One region of the Vibrio sp. THAF190c genome, then DNA from elsewhere that is predicted to be linked to it. Evidence: predicted binding sites of a transcription regulator. Region 1 holds the regulator's gene; each other region holds the start of a gene.
What was found. Region 1 encodes PurR, which represses purine synthesis genes. Its sites were predicted from a motif close to TNANGNAAACGTTTNCNTNA; they were not measured.

Region 1 (5,813 bases):
CAACTGTGGTCACGTTTGTAACGTGGAGCAACCCGAAGAGTTTAACCAGCGCTCTATTGAGTTTATTCAGAAGCAAATCAAATAATATGAGTGTGGCGAGCATCGTTCACTTGATCTAATGAGATACAAAAAAACAGGAAGCGATTGCGCTTCCTGTTTTTTTTAGGGACTCATTTTTACAAAACTTATGTTTCGGGGCAAGGTGAGCCACACTGCCAACAAGAGCCAAACTGGGCTTCGTTGACCTCGTGACACTGACTACAACGCCACTCTTCATAGATGATGGAATCTTGTTGCTTCTTATAAGCATTGATGAGATTTAGTGCTGCTGTTGCATCAGAAGGCTCGTAGAGCCACACATATGGGTCTGTTTCTTCAGAGAAAGGGATTTCCCCCTTTAAACCAAACAATCCTTCCCCACGTACTTCACAGGCAATTTTTTCACTTTCTAGAAGCCCACATATTATGTGAGCCTCTGTTGGGTTTGCAGCACTGAATATCTTCATCAATTTTCCTTATCTATTCCGCGACTGGCGCCGAACGAAACTTACCCATAATCCATTTTGCAGCGATTGGGAATACGCCAAGCAGTGCGAAAGAAAGCAGTACAGAAGGGGATACGATGCCTGATAGCGAATCGATCTCTGCCAACTGAGTACCTGCGTTTAAGTAAACTGCAGTGCCAGGAAGCATTCCTAATTGGCTAGTCAAATAGTAGCGTCCTACAGAGATAGGTGTTAAGCCCATTAGTAAGTTAATTAAGAAAAATGGGAATACCGGAATCAGACGCAAAGAGAACAGGTAGAATGCGCCATCTTTTTCTACGCCTTGATTAATAGTAGACAGCTTATCGCCAAACTTACCTTGCACCCAGTCACGCAGTAGAAAACGGCTACTCAAAAACGCTAGTGTTGCACCTATGGTACTTGCAAACGACACGAGTAATAAACTAGTCCAAAAGCCGAATAGCGCCGCCCCGAGTAGCGTAACTACAGCAGCGCCTGGGATAGAGAAAGAGGTAATCATAATATAGAGAATGAAGTAGGTTGCTGCCGCAACAACAAAGTTACTCTCTATGTAGTCATTAAGAAGTGCCTGCTGGGCTTTGGCATTTTCAAGCGTTAAGTATTGACCAAAGTTAACGGCTAGTAACACTATCGTGGCAACTAAAATTATGCCTAAAATCATTTTCTTACTCATGGGAGCGTCCCTTAATCTTTTGCTTATAGTTAGTATAGTTAGACAGGAGAAGGAAAGATTAACTTTCAAAAGAAAATAAAAAAAGCCACATTAATGTGGCTTTTTACAATTAAGTGATTTGGACCTAATTAATAGAGCTGATGAGCTCGTCGCGTCGCTGCTGAGGTATCACCGACCAATGAGTGCCGTTGATTGCACCTTCAAGCGCCCAAAGTAGCTCTAAGCTAACACTTGATGAATGAGATTCTTTAATGGCTTTGTATGCATTAACAGAACCTGACTCATACAAGCTTTCAACGGTATCGATCCCTGCTTTTTTCAACATACGCTCTGTGGCAAGTCGAAGGTTTGGCAAATCTTTCAATCGCGTCGGTTTCGCCGATGATTGGATTTGTTTCTCTTCTTTAGCACAGTCAAGGGAAGCTTTTGCCAGCTCGATAATACGTTCTTGAGTCTGCCAGAGGTCTTCTGGGAGGGCAAAATACTTAGTAACGACTGGGAATCCACGTTTTTTGTAAACGTAAGGTTCGAAGCCCTGTTGTTCAAATTGTGAAGTAGTATTCTTATCAGCTCGAATGTGCAACTGATTGTTTACGACCAATGCAAACATGGTGTCATCGGCAAAAAGGCCGAAACCGCCAAACATTGAGCGTGACTTTATCTTTCCAAGTGGCTCAAATAACTTCATTGAGTCCTTGAGTATCGGTTTATCCATATTGTTTATCTCGGTGTATTTGAATTACGCCACCAAATAAGCAGGTCCGAGAGATTAGCAAAATGTCGCAATGAAATTGTCAATAAGCCGTAAATTACTACTAAAGGTAGGAAATACTGCATTTTGCCATCGGTAACCCCGCTACCATACCAATAATGGGTTAGGCCGGAGGCTTTGCGTCTCACCCTTTCAAGTGATTTGCCCTGTGCGTGACTGTATAATCAAGAATAAAGTTTTTTGTTGAATGAGGTTCACACTTGTTATTCTAAAATGTGATCTTAATTCAGTTAATTGTTGCCTTGATATGCAACTGGGTTTTTATTTTTGACAAATAAAAAAAACGCACCAAACGGTGCGTTTTATTAGATTTTTCTAAAGTTTACGTTATTTTAACGTTTTTACTGTCGCACGCTCAATGATCTCTGGATGCATCTCGAACACGCGTTTTTCGTGGTCTTTGTCTTTGATACGTTCTAGCAGGATTTCGAACGCGTTCTTACCGACACGACGTTTTGGTTGGTGAACAGTCGTCAACGGCGGTGAGAAGTACTCTGCCAACTCAATATTGTCGTAACCAATCACTGAAATATCTTCAGGGATCTTAATACCTTGCTGTTGTAGGCGGCTCATAAGACCAAGCGCCATCGTATCGTTAAAACAGAATACCGCGGTAGGGCGATTTTCCATTGCAGCGATTTTATCTGCTGCGATAACAGCCGTATCACACTCGAAGTTACCTTCAAGGATTAGGTTGTCATCGGCTTGAATGTCTGCCTCTGCCAGTGCTCGACGGTAACCAGCGATACGTTCAACACACGCCGCTTTATCTAAGTGACCACTTAGACATGCAATACGTTCATGCCCGCGTTCAACTAGATATTTAGTCGCTAGGTAGCCACCTTCTTCAGAGTTGTCGATGATCTTATCTGCTTGTGAACTTTCAGGGCCCCAATCCATAACAACTTTTGGAATGTCTGCATGACGGTCAAGCATTTCACGAAGTTCTTCCGTTAGGTCAGAACACATTACTAAGATGCCATCTACGCGTTTTTCAGCAAGCATTCGGATGTAGTCACGTTGCTTCTCGTAGATACCACCTGTGTTACATAGAATCAGCGTATAGCCTTGACGGTAACAGTAGCTCTCTACACCATCGATCACTTCAGAGAAGAATAGGTTAGTTGATTGAGTTACTAACATACCGATTGTGCGCGTAGAGTTACATTTCAAACTACGAGCAACGGCACTTGGTGCATAATTTAATTCGTCTACGGCTTTGTTTACTTTTTCTTGAGTCGCTTCTGCTACGAAACGTGTCTTGTTGATCACGTGAGAAACGGTGGTTGTTGATACGCCGGCTAAGCGAGCGACATCTTTTATAGTTGCCATGGCTTTATCCTATTGATAGCTACTTCCTCAGCAGTACGGAGCAAGTAGCCGTTTTAAGCTACCAGAACAAGAGCTTAGAATGTGTAGGGCTCTCTCGGTACTAAAGTGCTAAAAAACAAAAAACCGCTAATGAGAGCGGCTTGTCTTAACACCGAAATGCTCTTAGCTAATTTAAAGCATAGCATTTCGAGAATGTTTCATATTTTATCGTTTGCGGTCACAATTTTAGACTGACTAGAAAATACTCGCAATAAAATTCACCCAGAAATCTGGGTGAATTGTCACATTCTACCTAAATTGTGCCTTTAGTCATTAGTGAATTTATTCACCAGCCAAATATTGCGCATCAAGTTTACAGAAAGCGGCTAGCAATTCTGCAACACAAGCGTAAAAACCAAACTCATCAAATTCACGGCATTTCGTTGCAAATTGTGGAATCCAGCTGAGAAGTTGTTGTTCAACAAATTCATGCTGTGCAGTGAAAGCTGCTTCTAATTCTTGCTCACTCTCGAGGTCGTTTGAACGAATGATAATGTTGCCAAGGAAATCCAACTCGATGGCTAGGTGGTCAGCAGGCTCTTTTAGGTCTTGGTTTACGGCGATACCATAAGACGCCATGATGGCTTCCATGTCTTGAGCTGGCTTGGCGTTCAGCAGGCCGCTCTTGTCTAAGTAAATAGAAGCGTACGGTAGAGCACCGTATTTATCTGACTTAAGGAACAACTCGCAAAAATCTGACGAAAGCTCCAGTTGAGCGTCTTCACGATTCTGCAATCGGTTAAGCGCATCTACTAGGTTATTGATTGCTGGCTTAAGCGTCTCATTGTCGCCAAGACCAGTTAAAAACGAACGAATCTCAACCGAGTGGTAGTTATCCAGTTCTTCTTGAGTCAGCTCTTTTGCGAACAGGCTCGATAGCCACCAGTAGATTTCAGCTCGTTGTTCGTTGAACGCTTTCGTTTCTTTCATCTCAATAATCCTAATATCGTCTTTCGTAATATCTGCGGTACGAAGGCTTGCTAACGGTTGTATTTGCTAATTGCAAAGTCACTCGTTAGTAGTAATGCCTATATTGAATTGCGATGGAGGTTAAATAGCAAGGTTTAAGATTGTCTTGTATCAAAAAAAATTCAGGTTTCTGGCTTTTATCTTGCGTACTACTAGAATTGTTACTAGTTATGAATAGAATAGTCACTGAAACTATTAAATAAGAAAAGTGGTGTAGATGAGCTATCACGTATTAGTCGTTGAAGATGATGTGGTAACCCGTAGTAAGCTGGTTGGATATTTCCAGAATGAGGGTTACACAGTAAGCGAAGCAGAAAGCGGCGCTCAAATGAGAAACGTTCTAGAAGAGAATAACGTTGACCTCATTATGCTGGACATCAACTTACCAGGCGAAGATGGATTGATGCTAACTCGCGAATTACGCAGTCAATCAGACATTGGGATTATTTTAGTTACTGGACGCACGGATAGCATCGACAAAATTGTAGGCCTAGAGATGGGCGCAGATGATTATGTTACTAAACCATTCGAACTTCGCGAGTTACTGGTTCGAGTGAAAAACCTACTTTGGCGAATTTCTGCAGCTCGCAAGTCACCAGCAGGTGCGGCGGAGCAGGCGGATGACGAATCTATCGTTCGCTTTGGTGAGTGGATATTTGATATTCCACGCCGCGCACTGAGCAAAAACGGTGAGCCAGTGAAATTGACCAAAGCAGAATATGAGCTATTGGTTGCGCTGTCTTCATACCCGAACCAAGTATTAAGCCGTGAGCGAATCTTAAATATGATTAGCCACCGTGTTGATGCGCCAAACGACCGTACCATTGACGTATTGATTCGTCGTATGCGTGCGAAGATGGAGTTTGATCCGAAGAACCCTCAAATCTTTGTGACGGTTCATGGTGAAGGTTACATGTTTGCTGGCGATTAACGCTCAGAATTAAAATGCTCAACAAGCAAAATTGAAAAAGCCGAGATATTCAGTATCTCGGTTTTTTGTTTATGGAATCAGCTTGAAAAGAACATAGGCCATTAGTCATGGTTATCCATGTTGTACAGCATTAAAGTGCTGGCTGTGCGCCGCTCGTTGGTATTGCACCAGAGGTTGTAGAGTTTTCTTCTTCAAGCATCGATGGCTCGGAGATTACAACCGGTTCGTCCATTTCAGAGCTTTGGTTATCTAGCCAGTCGCGCAGTGATTGCCAAACTAAGCCCATCGTTTCGTGCCAGTAGCGCTCTGTTTGTTCCAAGTATGCTGCTTTTGGCATGTACTTGTTCCAAGGCTGTTCAATGCCTTCTTGAGCTAAGAAATTAGTTGGCGCAGGAATTGGTTTGATACCAGCGTCATGGAACTCGTTAAGAGCGCGCTGCATATGGCTTGCAGAAGTCACCAAAACCATTCGCTTGTTTTTTACAAACGCAGCAGCCTGACGCGCTTCTTCCCATGTATCTTTGGCTGTCTCAAGCAAGATAATGTCAGGTTTGGCAACGCCTAATGCTA
Region 2 (5,813 bases), 1.0 Mb from region 1:
GCAGGTTGTCTGACACGCCCTTAAGCACATCAACTAAGTCTTCCGCTTTCGCATACTTAAGGTAGATAACTTGGTTGTTGCCTTTGGTTGCCATCTCAACGTCGAGCTGTTCAATCAGCTTTCTTAAGCGACTACGAACCTTAGGGTCACCGGAAATCAGGATAGCATTAGTACGCTCGTCCGCTACCAACTTAGGCTGTAGGAATGCAGGCGTATTTTTCGCATCAGTGGTTTTATTAAGGGCATCAACGATACGCACCATTTCAGCAGCAGAAGCGTTTTTCAGCTCTACGACTTCAATCTCTTTATCACCCGCTTGGTCAACACGCTTGATGATCTCAGCAAGACGGTTCACAACCGCAGCACGGCCCGTGATTAGGATAATATTGGCTGGGTCGTAGTGCACTACGTTACCCGCACCAGCGTTGTCATTCAGTTGACGTAGCAGTGGTGAAAGCTCACGAACAGAAACATTACGAACCGTCACAACGCGAGTGACCACGCTATCGCCTTGAATGTTTTCACGATCGCCAACCACAGGAATCGCAGACGTCTTAGAATCTTTAGCTTTGATGATCTTTAGAACGCCCGATTCCATCTCAACCACGGCGTAGCCGTAAACTTCCAGAACATTGAGGAAGAAGCTGTAATACTGCTCTTCATTGAGTACGTCATAGCTACGTACATCAATCTTACCGCGCACCGATGGATCAACGATGATCGTCTTCTCTAGGTTACGGCCAACAATATTAATAAACTCTTGAATATCAGTGCCTTTAAAGCTGGCACTAAAATCATTAGCGATGGCTGCTGGTGTGCAGATTAAGCTTCCTGCTAGTAACCATGCACTTTTCTTAAACCAATGCTTCACGTACTACTCCTACACTCTCGCCTTTCGGTAGCGAAATGTTCTAAAATTCGATAAAAATGTCATGCTGCTGCCCGTCTCTTTCAACCACTAAGTTAAGTTCGGTCAAATCAGAAATAGAGCGGAAAATACTGCCCATAGCAGCCGGATCGGTCAGGTCTTGTCCATTAAGCTGAGTCGCGATGTCTCCACTTTGGAGCCCAACAGATTTAAAAAGTTCGGGATCTTTTCCAGGACTGACGCGATAGCCAATCACATTGCCGTCGCGTTTTACTTGCGAAAGACGCACATATTGGAAGATTTGTTGCGGGTCTTTGGTGATCTTCGCTTTAATCTCTTCAAGCTTCTCTTCGGCTGATCCTGGGTTATTACCACGCACTGATGACGAAGCACGAGGCTTCGCTGGCGCAGAAACCGATAAACGTTTGTATTCGAGGCCCTCTAACATCAAGGTCTCGTCACGGCCGGAGTTATCAATGATCACGCGATCAATCAGCACCGCTTTAAGTTTGGCGCGTGTCCCTTCGATCTCTTCATTGATACCATAAGTCGCTTGTTTACCACGGTTGGCAATCACCGCTAGGCTGCGCTGCGCGTCTGAGCTAGCAACAGCACCCACCAATACAAGATTAAGTCGCGTCTTAGGAGCATCTTGGATAACTGGCTGTTCAACCACTTTTGGCGTTTCAGCGTTATACTCACCAAAAAGATTACTCTTCTGGAGAGAGGAAATATCGAGCGTAGATTGCGGTCGAGAAGATGACGAGGCTTGCGCTTTCCATGGCGTAACAGACTGCTCTGCTGGTTCAATCAACCAAGCCAACTGACCTAGTATCCATGCAGAAATGGCAATCAATACACAGCAAGTTATCAGGCTCAGCTTTTGCTGAAATACAAATCCATTCTCTATTAATCGGCTCAACAAGGGAGAATTTCCCATGCGATTTTTGAGCTCCAATAACTTCACTTGCCTAAACCCTTTTGTGAAGATGAGAGCGCTAAATCATTAAGCTCTCAGCTTTTTTGTACATAAATGCTACGCCAACTACTCATTTGACATAGGATCCAAAACTATATCATAGCCGACGCATAAAAAATCATAACGTGAGCTATTTTGCAGTATGCCTTGAAAAAAAACACATTTGCCACCACTTTAGCTTCTACCAAATGTGATAAGCATCATCTATGACAAGTTGCGAACTGATTTTACTCAGTTAAACCACATTCATTTTTTCACTTTAAGGGCACAGCGCCATATGAAAACCGCTAATGAAGCTGTCAGACTAGATAAATGGTTGTGGGCAGCACGCTTTTACAAAACTCGTTCTATTGCTCGCAATATGGTCGATGGTGGTAAAGTCCACTATAATGGTCAACGCAGCAAACCAAGCAAAATCGTAGAACTTGGGGCAGTGATTTCACTGCGTCAAGGCAATGAAGAAAAGACGGTCACGATCGATAAAATTTCCGATCAGCGCCGTGGAGCTCCAGAAGCTCAAACCCTTTATACCGAAACGAAAGAAAGCTTGGCAAAGCGTGAAGCACACGCCCAACAGCGTAAATTACATGCACATAACCCAAGCCCTGAACGTCGTCCTGACAAAAAGCAACGTCGTGACATCATCAAGTTCAAGCATCAATAAGCTAGAAGGAACCGCCAAATGGCAAACAATGTTTTAAATCGCTACCTATTTGAAGACCTATCGGTACGTGGTGAATTGGTACAACTGGACGAAGCGTACCAACAAATTATTTCTAGCAAGGAATACCCGGCGGCTATTCAAAAGCTTCTTGGTGAGCTATTAGTTTCAACGACTCTTCTTACTGCGACTCTAAAGTTTGAAGGCTCTATCACTATTCAACTGCAAGGTGACGGCCCGGTATCTCTAGCAGTAATCAATGGTGATCACGACCAGAAGATCCGTGGTGTAGCACGCTTCGAAGGCGATATCGCTGATGATGCTGGCCTGCATGATCTAATGGGTAAAGGCTACCTAGTGATCACTATCGATCCTAAGAAGGGTGAGCGTTATCAAGGTATCGTAGCACTAGAAGGCGACACGCTAGCAGACGTACTGGAAGGCTACTTCGCAAACTCTGAGCAGCTTAAAACACGCCTATGGCTACGTACGGGTGAGCACGAAGGCAAACCACATGCAGCAGGTATGCTTCTACAAGTAATGCCAGACGGTACAGGTACGCCAGATGACTTTGAACATCTAGAGCAGCTAACCGCAACGGTAAAAAATGAAGAACTGTTCTCTCTAGAAGCGAACGAACTTCTATACCGCCTGTACAACCAAGAGAAAGTACAACTGTTTACACCACAACCGGTTGAGTTCTTCTGTGGTTGTTCACGTGAACGCAGTGGCGCAGCTATCATTACTGTGGCTCAAGAAGAGATTTACAGCATCATCAGCACTGAAGGTAGCGTTGCTCTTCACTGTGATTACTGTGGCACAAGCTACGCTTTCGACAAGAACGATGTTGATGCTCTGTTCGCAGAAGCGGCAGATAAAGGCAACAATACGGTTCATTAATTTACGCCGTTCTAAAAACACGTAATTTAAACCAAAAAGGTCAGCGCAAAGCTGGCCTTTTTTGTGATCAAATTAGCGCAAATCTCGTAACATCTCGTAATAAAATCACTGCTTAATTTTAATCAATTAATAATGTTCAAGCCCCTAGCGCAAAGGTTTGCGTACAGGATAGACTAGTTGGGCCAATATGTGACGAGACACTTAAAACCCCATGGAAAATATGGATAATTTTTGAGCTATATCCCTGTTTCCCCCATGTCTCGTTGCTAGCATGGTGAGCAGATAACAACAAAAAATTAATACAAAATCCCTACAAAATATCCTACAAGGAGCACCTATGACCGTTATGGAACATACAAAGGCTGCACAAATTGATCTTACTAAACACGGACTTACTGGCGTAACTGAAGTACTGCGCAACCCAAGTTATGAGCAGCTGTTCGTGGAAGAAACTCTTCCAGGCTTAGAAGGCTACGAAAAAGGCGTAGTTACCGAACTGGGTTCTGTTGCTGTTGACACTGGTATCTTTACTGGCCGCTCACCAAAAGATAAGTACATTGTTAAAGACGATACGACTCGCGACACTATGTGGTGGTCGGATCAAGGTAAGAATGATAACAAACCGATTACAACTGAAGTGTGGAACGACCTTAAAGAACTCGTGACTACACAGCTATCTGGCAAACGCCTATTTGTAATTGACGGTTACTGTGGTGCTAACCCTGATACGCGTCTGAGCGTACGTATTATCACTGAAGTAGCATGGCAAGCGCACTTCGTTAAGAACATGTTTATCCGCCCTACCGAAGAAGAGCTGGCAACATTTGAACCAGACTTCGTTGTAATGAACGGCGCGAAAACAACTAACCCGAAATGGCAAGAACACGGCCTAAACTCTGAAAACTTTGTGGCGTTCAACCTGACTGAGCGTGTACAAATCATCGGTGGTACTTGGTACGGCGGTGAGATGAAGAAAGGCATGTTCGCAATGATGAACTACCTGCTTCCACTGCAAGGCATCGCTTCTATGCACTGTAGTGCGAACGTTGGCGAGAAAGGCGATGTAGCGGTATTCTTCGGCCTATCAGGCACAGGTAAAACAACGCTATCTACAGACCCTAAACGTCAACTTATCGGTGACGATGAGCACGGTTGGGATGACGACGGTATCTTCAACTTCGAAGGTGGCTGTTACGCGAAGACCATTCGCCTATCGAAAGAAGCAGAACCAGAGATCTACAACGCAATCCGCCGCGATGCTCTACTAGAAAACGTAACAGTACGTGGTGATGGCTCTATCGACTTTGATGACGGCTCTAAAACAGAAAACACACGTGTTTCTTACCCGATCCACCACATCGATAATATCGTTAAGCCAGTTTCAAAAGCAGGCCACGCGAAGAAGGTTATCTTCCTGACTGCGGATGCATTTGGCGTTCTACCACCAGTTTCTAAGCTGACTCCAGAGCAAACGAAGTACCACTTCCTATCTGGTTTCACAGCGAAACTAGCAGGTACTGAGCGTGGTATCACTGAGCCAACTCCAACGTTCTCTGCAGCGTTTGGCGCAGCGTTCCTAACTCTACACCCAACTCAATACGCAGAAGTACTAGTGAAGCGTATGGAAGCGGCTGGCGCAGAAGCGTACCTAGTAAACACAGGTTGGAACGGCAGCGGTAAGCGTATCTCTATCCAAGATACTCGCGGTATCATCGACGCGATCCTAGATGGCTCAATCGACGATGCAGAAACTAAGGTTATCCCTATGTTTAACCTAGAAGTACCACTAGCACTGCACGATGTTGACCCAACAATCCTAGACCCACGTGATACTTACACGGATCCACTACAGTGGGAAAGCAAAGCGAAAGACCTTGCGGAACGCTTTATCAACAACTTCGATAAGTACACCGACAACGATGAAGGTAAGGCGCTTGTTTCTGCAGGCCCACAACTGGACTAATTGTTCACTCTGCTCTGAGGGCAAAGCCATAAGGCTAACACCCTCTTAAAAACGATATTTTTGTAGCAAGCCCCTCTTTTGAGGGGCTTTTTTGTTGCCGCAGCGCCTATTTTGTTCCACTCTATTTTGAGCAACGAAGAAATGGAAGGTGCGCTAGGAATGAAAAGAGTCATCATGGTGGTTGGGATTGTATTGTCTGTCCTCGTCGCAGCTGTCGCAACACTGCTGCTTGGCTTGCAGACCCAGTACCGCACTGATATCGCTAATTTCCTACTCAAGCACTCGATATCTCACCCTATCACAGTCGAAGACGTCGATTATCAGGCGCCTTACCAACTGACGCTGCAAGGCATTACTTCTGGCTCAATCGATGATGAGTTCGAACCACTCTATATCGATAAACTGCAACTTTGGCTCAGTCCCAATAGTTTTTTCACGGCGC
Region 3 (5,813 bases), 690 kb from region 1:
CACCCGGCAGGGCAGCCATAGAAAGCAAACTTTTCATCATCTTCTGGATGCTCAAACAGCTTAGCGTTTTTGATAACTCCCTCTATGGTTGTTAGCTCGGGGTATTGCTCAACAAGGTAGCTCGGTACCCAAAAGCCTTCTTCGCCACCATTAGTTAAAGATTTACCAGCGTAGCGTAGTCGCTTCTCAGCAACACCTTTGTCTAACGCTTCTTTGATGCCGTTCGTCCAGAGTTCTGGAGCAACATCTGGTTGGCCTTTCTCGATCATAGAGGTGCCTGTAGGGACGCTATCCCCGGGTATTAGCTGAGCGTCGCACGCATATCCCTCGTTGAGAATAAATTGGTCTATATGAGCAATTAGACTGGCTGAGTTCCAGTTCATATCTGCGATGGTAAATTCACCGCATTCATTGGCGTAGCTTGTGAGAGGTAAAGCAGAAGCAAGCAAAATGACAGATGGCATAACCTTCATGTGACCTAATTCCTTTTATATGTCATCGGGTTGATGCTCTATAGAAGCAGAAAAAAACAAAGGAAGAAAGTATAGAAAAGCGATCAACTGCACGTATTTTTCTCGTGCTAATCACAAAGACTAGTCGAGGAATAGATAAGGCTAGATTAGATACTTGGAAGCACTAAAAAGGCGGTCGTGATGACCGCCTTTTTGTTTGAGTTAACAACCTTTCATTAGTGAGTGTGAAATGACTAGGCTGCTTTAATGTGAGTGGTGATATATGGCTGCCAAGCTTGCTGATATAGCTCTAAAGATTGGCTTCTTAGGTTGTTGATTTGTGCTGCTTCAATGTCATTGATAGGGCGGTTCTGCGCAAGAGCGTTACGCTCAATACCTTGGATGATTTCATACAGTTCATGCTCTGGACCACTTTTCACATCAGCAATCGCTTTAAGGTGAAGCTGAACTTCAGCGATGATATTCGTTTTTGGTAGGCGAACTAGCAAGTTAAGGTCACGGTAACCTGAGTCAGCTGGAGACTTAAACTTATTTTTTACTTTAACGACATCGGCTTCGCGGCTTACTGCTTCGTACACTTCTACTAGGCTCTCTACATCGTTAGCGATGATGGTTGCGCGAGCAAGGTCGGTGATTCGGGTAACGTCGCCGTTCAGTTCCAATGCAATCTTTTCTTCTGCACGAGCTTGTGATTTTACGCCTGCGAACAGTGCTTCAGAGTTGGTAAGTAGGGCAGTACTTTTACAGATGGTTTCTAGCTCTGCTTGAGCTTGGTGTGATTTGCTGTAAAGCACGTCGAAGTCGGTATAAGGTTGAGTTGGATTTGAGTCAAACGCTTTGATACCGTACAGGCCGCTTAGGCTGTGACGGAATACTTTCGATGACACTTGGTTTTGTGCTGGTGTGCGAGTAGGTTCTGCTGAGTTAGTTGATACAGTTGCTGCGAATGCAGGCGCGCGGCTCAATACAAGAAGCATTAGTGCCGTGGTACGGAGAAATACACTCATTCAAACTCCAATATACGAGGTTACAAAACGTTGAAACTAAAAGGGGTAACCAGTAACGCTAAGAGCAAATTGTTGTTCAAACTATGGTGTCTCTACATACTATATGGGGCCGTTTGAACAGAAACCAACCTTAACGTTTTCTCTTATTTTAGTATGTGAACATATAGACAAATTAAAGAAGCGTTAGTTCCACATTTTCAAGAACTTTGACCCCTGCCAAGGTTGCTCTTACCTGTCTATCCTGTACCCTTGCATTATTAAATGAACAAGATGAACGAAAGATGAATAATCCTGAATTTTGGCACAATAAATGGGCCGCAAACCAAATTGGTTTCCACCTAGAAGATGTGAATCCACTGCTCATTGAGTTTTGGAAGCACACAGAACCTAGCCATGATAAGAGCGTTTTTGTTCCACTGTGTGGTAAGAGCGAAGACCTCGTTTGGTTGGCATCTAAGCATCAAGACGTTCAGGGTGTTGAACTAAGCCAAATCGCTGTCCGTGCATTTTTCTCGGAACATTTTTATACGCCAATGGTGACACAGATTAATGGTCAACATGAGCTGTACCAATTTGATGAACTGAGCATCTACACTGGTGATTACTTCACGGCGCCGATTCAAGCGGTTGATACGATTTATGATCGTGCTTCTTTAGTGGCATTGCCTAAAGAGGTGCGAGTGCAGTATGTGGAGAGGTTGAAGCAGCTGTTAAAACCTGGTGGCAAGATCTTGTTAGTGACTCTGGATTACAATCAAGAAGAGATGAGTGGGCCTCCGTTCAGTGTACCAAGAGATGAAGTAGAGCAGCTGTTCTCTGGATACAAGATTACACAACTCAATCAAGATATTGCTGGTGATGATCATCCTAAGATCGCCAAGAAAGGTCTATCACGTTTCTCAGAAGAAGTTTATCTGATTGAATGTCAGCTTTAAGAGATACTAACTACTTATAACAACGAAAAGACGGGCACTGAAGCCCGTCTTTTTTCTGACAACTTGTACTGCAGTGATTTAAATTAGTAGATCACTTTAATCTTAGCAGCACTTTCTACTGCGTCTTCAATAGCTGATTCAATACTATCGCGGCGTGTTAGAGCTACACCTAAGCGGCGTCGGCCATTGATGTCTGGTTTACCAAACAAGCGAACCTGAGTTTGAGGCGCATTTAGTGCGTTCTCTAGACCTTCGAAACGGATATTCGTTGATGTGCCCTGACCAAGTACCACAGCAGAAGCACATGGGCCGTATTGAGTGATGTTCTTGATTGGCATACCAGTGAATGCGCGAACGTGCAGAGCGAACTCAGAAGAGTCTTGAGAGAGCAGTGTAACCAAACCCGTGTCGTGCGGGCGAGGTGATACTTCATTGAAGATCACGTGGTCGCCTTTTACGAACAGCTCCACACCAAAGATGCCGTAGCCGCCTAGAGCATCAACCACTTTACCTGCTGTGTATTGGGCAGCCTTGAGTGCGTTGTCTGACATCATTTGTGGCTGCCATGACTCACGGTAGTCACCGTCTTCTTGGCGATGGCCGATTGGCGCACAGAAGTGAACACCGTCAACCGCACGCACAGTAAGCAGAGTGATTTCGTAATCAAAATCGATAAAGCCTTCTACGATTACTCGTCCAGCACCAGTGCGGCCGCCTTCCTGAGCGTAATCCCATGCCTTCTGAATGTCGTCTTTGCTCTTAATAACGCTTTGGCCTTTGCCAGATGAACTCATTACTGGTTTCACGACACAAGGGATGCCAACAAATTCGACGGCGGCTGAGAAATCTTCAAACGTATCGGCAAAGCGATAAGGTGAAGTCATCAGTTCAAGCTCCTCCGCAGCAAGGCGACGAATCCCTTCACGATTCATTGTTAACTTGGTTGCGTTCGCCGTAGGAACGACGTTTAAGCCTCTCTCTTCTAGCTCAACCAGTTTGCTGGTCGCAATGGCTTCAATTTCAGGTACTACGTAATCGGGTTTTTCGAGCTCTATGATAGCTTCCAGCGCATCGCCATCGAGCATATCTAATACATGGCTGCGGTTAGCAACTTGCATTGCAGGGGCATCTGGGTAGCGATCACAAGCGATCACTTCTAAACCTAAACGTTGACACTCAATAGCAACCTCTTTACCCAGCTCTCCTGAGCCTAATAGAAGTACACGAGTAGCATTGTCACGAGTGGCGGTACCAAACATAGTTATTCCTTCCGAACATGTTGAACGAGTAATTGAGAACGGGGAGATCATACTCATTCCAACCTCAAAAGCAAACGTTTGCGTGGTGGTTTTAGTGAATTTTAAGCATAAAAAAAGCAGCCGACTAAAAGATGGCTGCTTATGTAAATCGCATGTTAACTTAATGCAGTTAGATTGCTAAGTAAGTGACTGGGATATCAGGGTTAATTGCTTCCAGTGTTGATTGGGTATCCGCTAAGTGGCTAATGTTGCCCTGTGCGTTTTCAACTAGAGCAGCGCTCTCAATCTGATCGAAGCTAATACCTGCCAGCATCACTTGAATCATTGCTACTTGAAGTGGAGGTAAACTCGGATTAAATGCTGCGTTTTCAGCGTATGCACCAGAGAAGATTTCACCAGACGTTAGTTGAAGCGAAACACCACTTAAGTTTTTGGTGTATGGCGCATGACTGCGGTTCATTGCCTCTAGAGCTTTAACAACAATAGGTGTCGTTTCTTCAGTTGTGTACTTATGGTCAAGCTCTGTCATTAGGCCTTCGGTGATACCTAGATCAGACGGGCCGAAAGAGTCTGGAAGATAATCTTGTAGTGAGCGCTCTTCACGTTCTGGTAGCTGAATTTTCAGCTCGTTAGCCGTCGTCAGTTCGTTCATAAATTGACGACAGTGACCACAAGGGCTGTAGTTGATGGTGATGTCAGAAAGTCCTTTTTCGCCTTTCATCCAAGCATGGCTGATTGCTGCTTGTTCTGCGTGTACCGTTTGACCAAGCTGTGCACCGGCAATCTCCATGTTCGCGCCGAAGTAGATATGACCAGATAGGCCGCGCACTACTGCGCCAACGTAGAAATCAGAAAGCGGTGCGTAAGAGAAAGCAGCTGCGATTGGCAGTAAAGCTAGACGAACTTCTTTATCAGAAAGACCGCTTGCATCCAGCAAGCTTTGAAACTGCTCTTTAGAGATTGTGGCGTCAAAGTTGTCTGCTAATACGATGTCACTTAAAAGTGCTTTCAATGAAGCTGGAGCACTTTCCAGCGCCAGGGTAATACGACTGTTCATGTTGAATCCTTAATTGACCTTAGGCTTTAAGTTTATGCAATACTCAGAATCTTTCTGTGATCAATGTCACCATTGTATGTAGGTTGTTACATTGTGTTGCACAATTAGAGTGAGGTCACAAATGAAATCGTTTGCAGCCAGCAAAGTGTAATTGATGTCACAAATTGGCGGATGCATCACATTGCATGAATAAATAGTTTAGTGGAAAAAAAGAGCGCATTTCCCAAAGATTTGTTGGAAAAGCGCTCTGATTTTGTTCGGGAAATAGCAATGACATAGATAGACTATCAGCTACTTCGAGTTAAATTTTTGCAATTAGGAGTATATCCACAATACCAGCGAGAACACAGAAGGTGCCAATATTGAGGTAATAACGCCGCACAACACTAATGCCAATGAGCTAAATGCAGCATCTCGTGGATCTTTCTCTGCGCTAGTTGCTGTTCCTAATGCGTGAGAGACCGTTCCCATGGTAAGTCCGCGTGCAATTGGACTTTTAATGCCGATTAGGTTGTAGATGGGATAAGCGAAAATTGCACCAAATAGCCCAACCAAAAGTACCAAAATGGCCGCTATAGCAGCTTCACCACCGAGATGGCTAGAGACTTCCATCGCGATTGGCGTGGTCACCGATTTACCAAGCAAGCTTGCAATTAAGCCTAGGTCTGCATGAAACGCAGCGGCGATCAATGCAGCGGTCAGCATCGACATTACACTCCCTAAGACACAAGCAAAGGTAATGATGCGCCAATTGGCTCTTATCTGCGGTAGCTGCTCATACAGAGGATAGGCGAGCGCAACAACGGCTGGTTGCAGCATAAAGGTAATCCAGGTGTTGTCTGCATAGTACTCCTCGAATGGGATTCGCCAGTATGTGAGCACCGGAATAATGATCGCTAAACTGATCAATAGAGGGTTACATAATGGCGAGTTTACTTTTTGACTTACCCAACGAGCAAAGAGAAACACAACAATAGTCAGAAGAATCCACATACTATTTCCCCTTCGCAATCACTCGGTCTAAGAACCAAGATAGAGAAATAAGGACGATCAGTGTGCCACCAACCGCGCTAGCTAAGATA

Region 2: pckA (phosphoenolpyruvate carboxykinase (ATP)) is a predicted target of PurR. The motif match lies at 3,554-3,573, and genes of this name have one in related genera.
Region 3: purT (formate-dependent phosphoribosylglycinamide formyltransferase) is a predicted target of PurR. The motif match lies at 3,741-3,760, and genes of this name have one in related genera.

The regions. Positions count from the first base shown of each region.
Region 1 is NZ_CP045338.1:1,151,834-1,157,646, forward strand. Features, by position in the region: gene FIV04_RS05260 (alpha/beta fold hydrolase) at 1-85, shown strand, start outside; gene FIV04_RS05265 (DUF2007 domain-containing protein) at 186-506, opposite strand; gene FIV04_RS05270 (TVP38/TMEM64 family protein) at 520-1,200, opposite strand; gene FIV04_RS05275 (TfoX/Sxy family DNA transformation protein) at 1,325-1,915, opposite strand; cyclic di-GMP riboswitch class I at 2,044-2,128, opposite strand; gene purR (HTH-type transcriptional repressor PurR) at 2,300-3,304, opposite strand; gene torD (molecular chaperone TorD) at 3,626-4,273, opposite strand; gene torR (two-component system response regulator TorR) at 4,530-5,243, shown strand; gene elyC (envelope biogenesis factor ElyC) at 5,374-5,813, opposite strand, start outside.
Region 2 is NZ_CP045338.1:113,743-119,555, reverse strand. Features, by position in the region: gene gspD (type II secretion system secretin GspD) at 1-871, opposite strand, end outside; gene gspC (type II secretion system protein GspC) at 912-1,808, opposite strand; gene hslR (ribosome-associated heat shock protein Hsp15) at 2,125-2,511, shown strand; gene hslO (Hsp33 family molecular chaperone HslO) at 2,530-3,408, shown strand; gene pckA (phosphoenolpyruvate carboxykinase (ATP)) at 3,746-5,371, shown strand; gene FIV04_RS00490 (AsmA family protein) at 5,531-5,813, shown strand, end outside.
Region 3 is NZ_CP045338.1:1,844,647-1,850,459, reverse strand. Features, by position in the region: gene FIV04_RS08210 (ABC transporter substrate-binding protein) at 1-473, opposite strand, end outside; gene FIV04_RS08205 (RelA/SpoT domain-containing protein) at 707-1,480, opposite strand; gene FIV04_RS08200 (thiopurine S-methyltransferase) at 1,762-2,415, shown strand; gene purT (formate-dependent phosphoribosylglycinamide formyltransferase) at 2,499-3,674, opposite strand; gene cdd (cytidine deaminase) at 3,844-4,731, opposite strand; gene FIV04_RS08185 (CidB/LrgB family autolysis modulator) at 5,047-5,724, opposite strand; gene FIV04_RS08180 (CidA/LrgA family protein) at 5,726-5,813, opposite strand, start outside.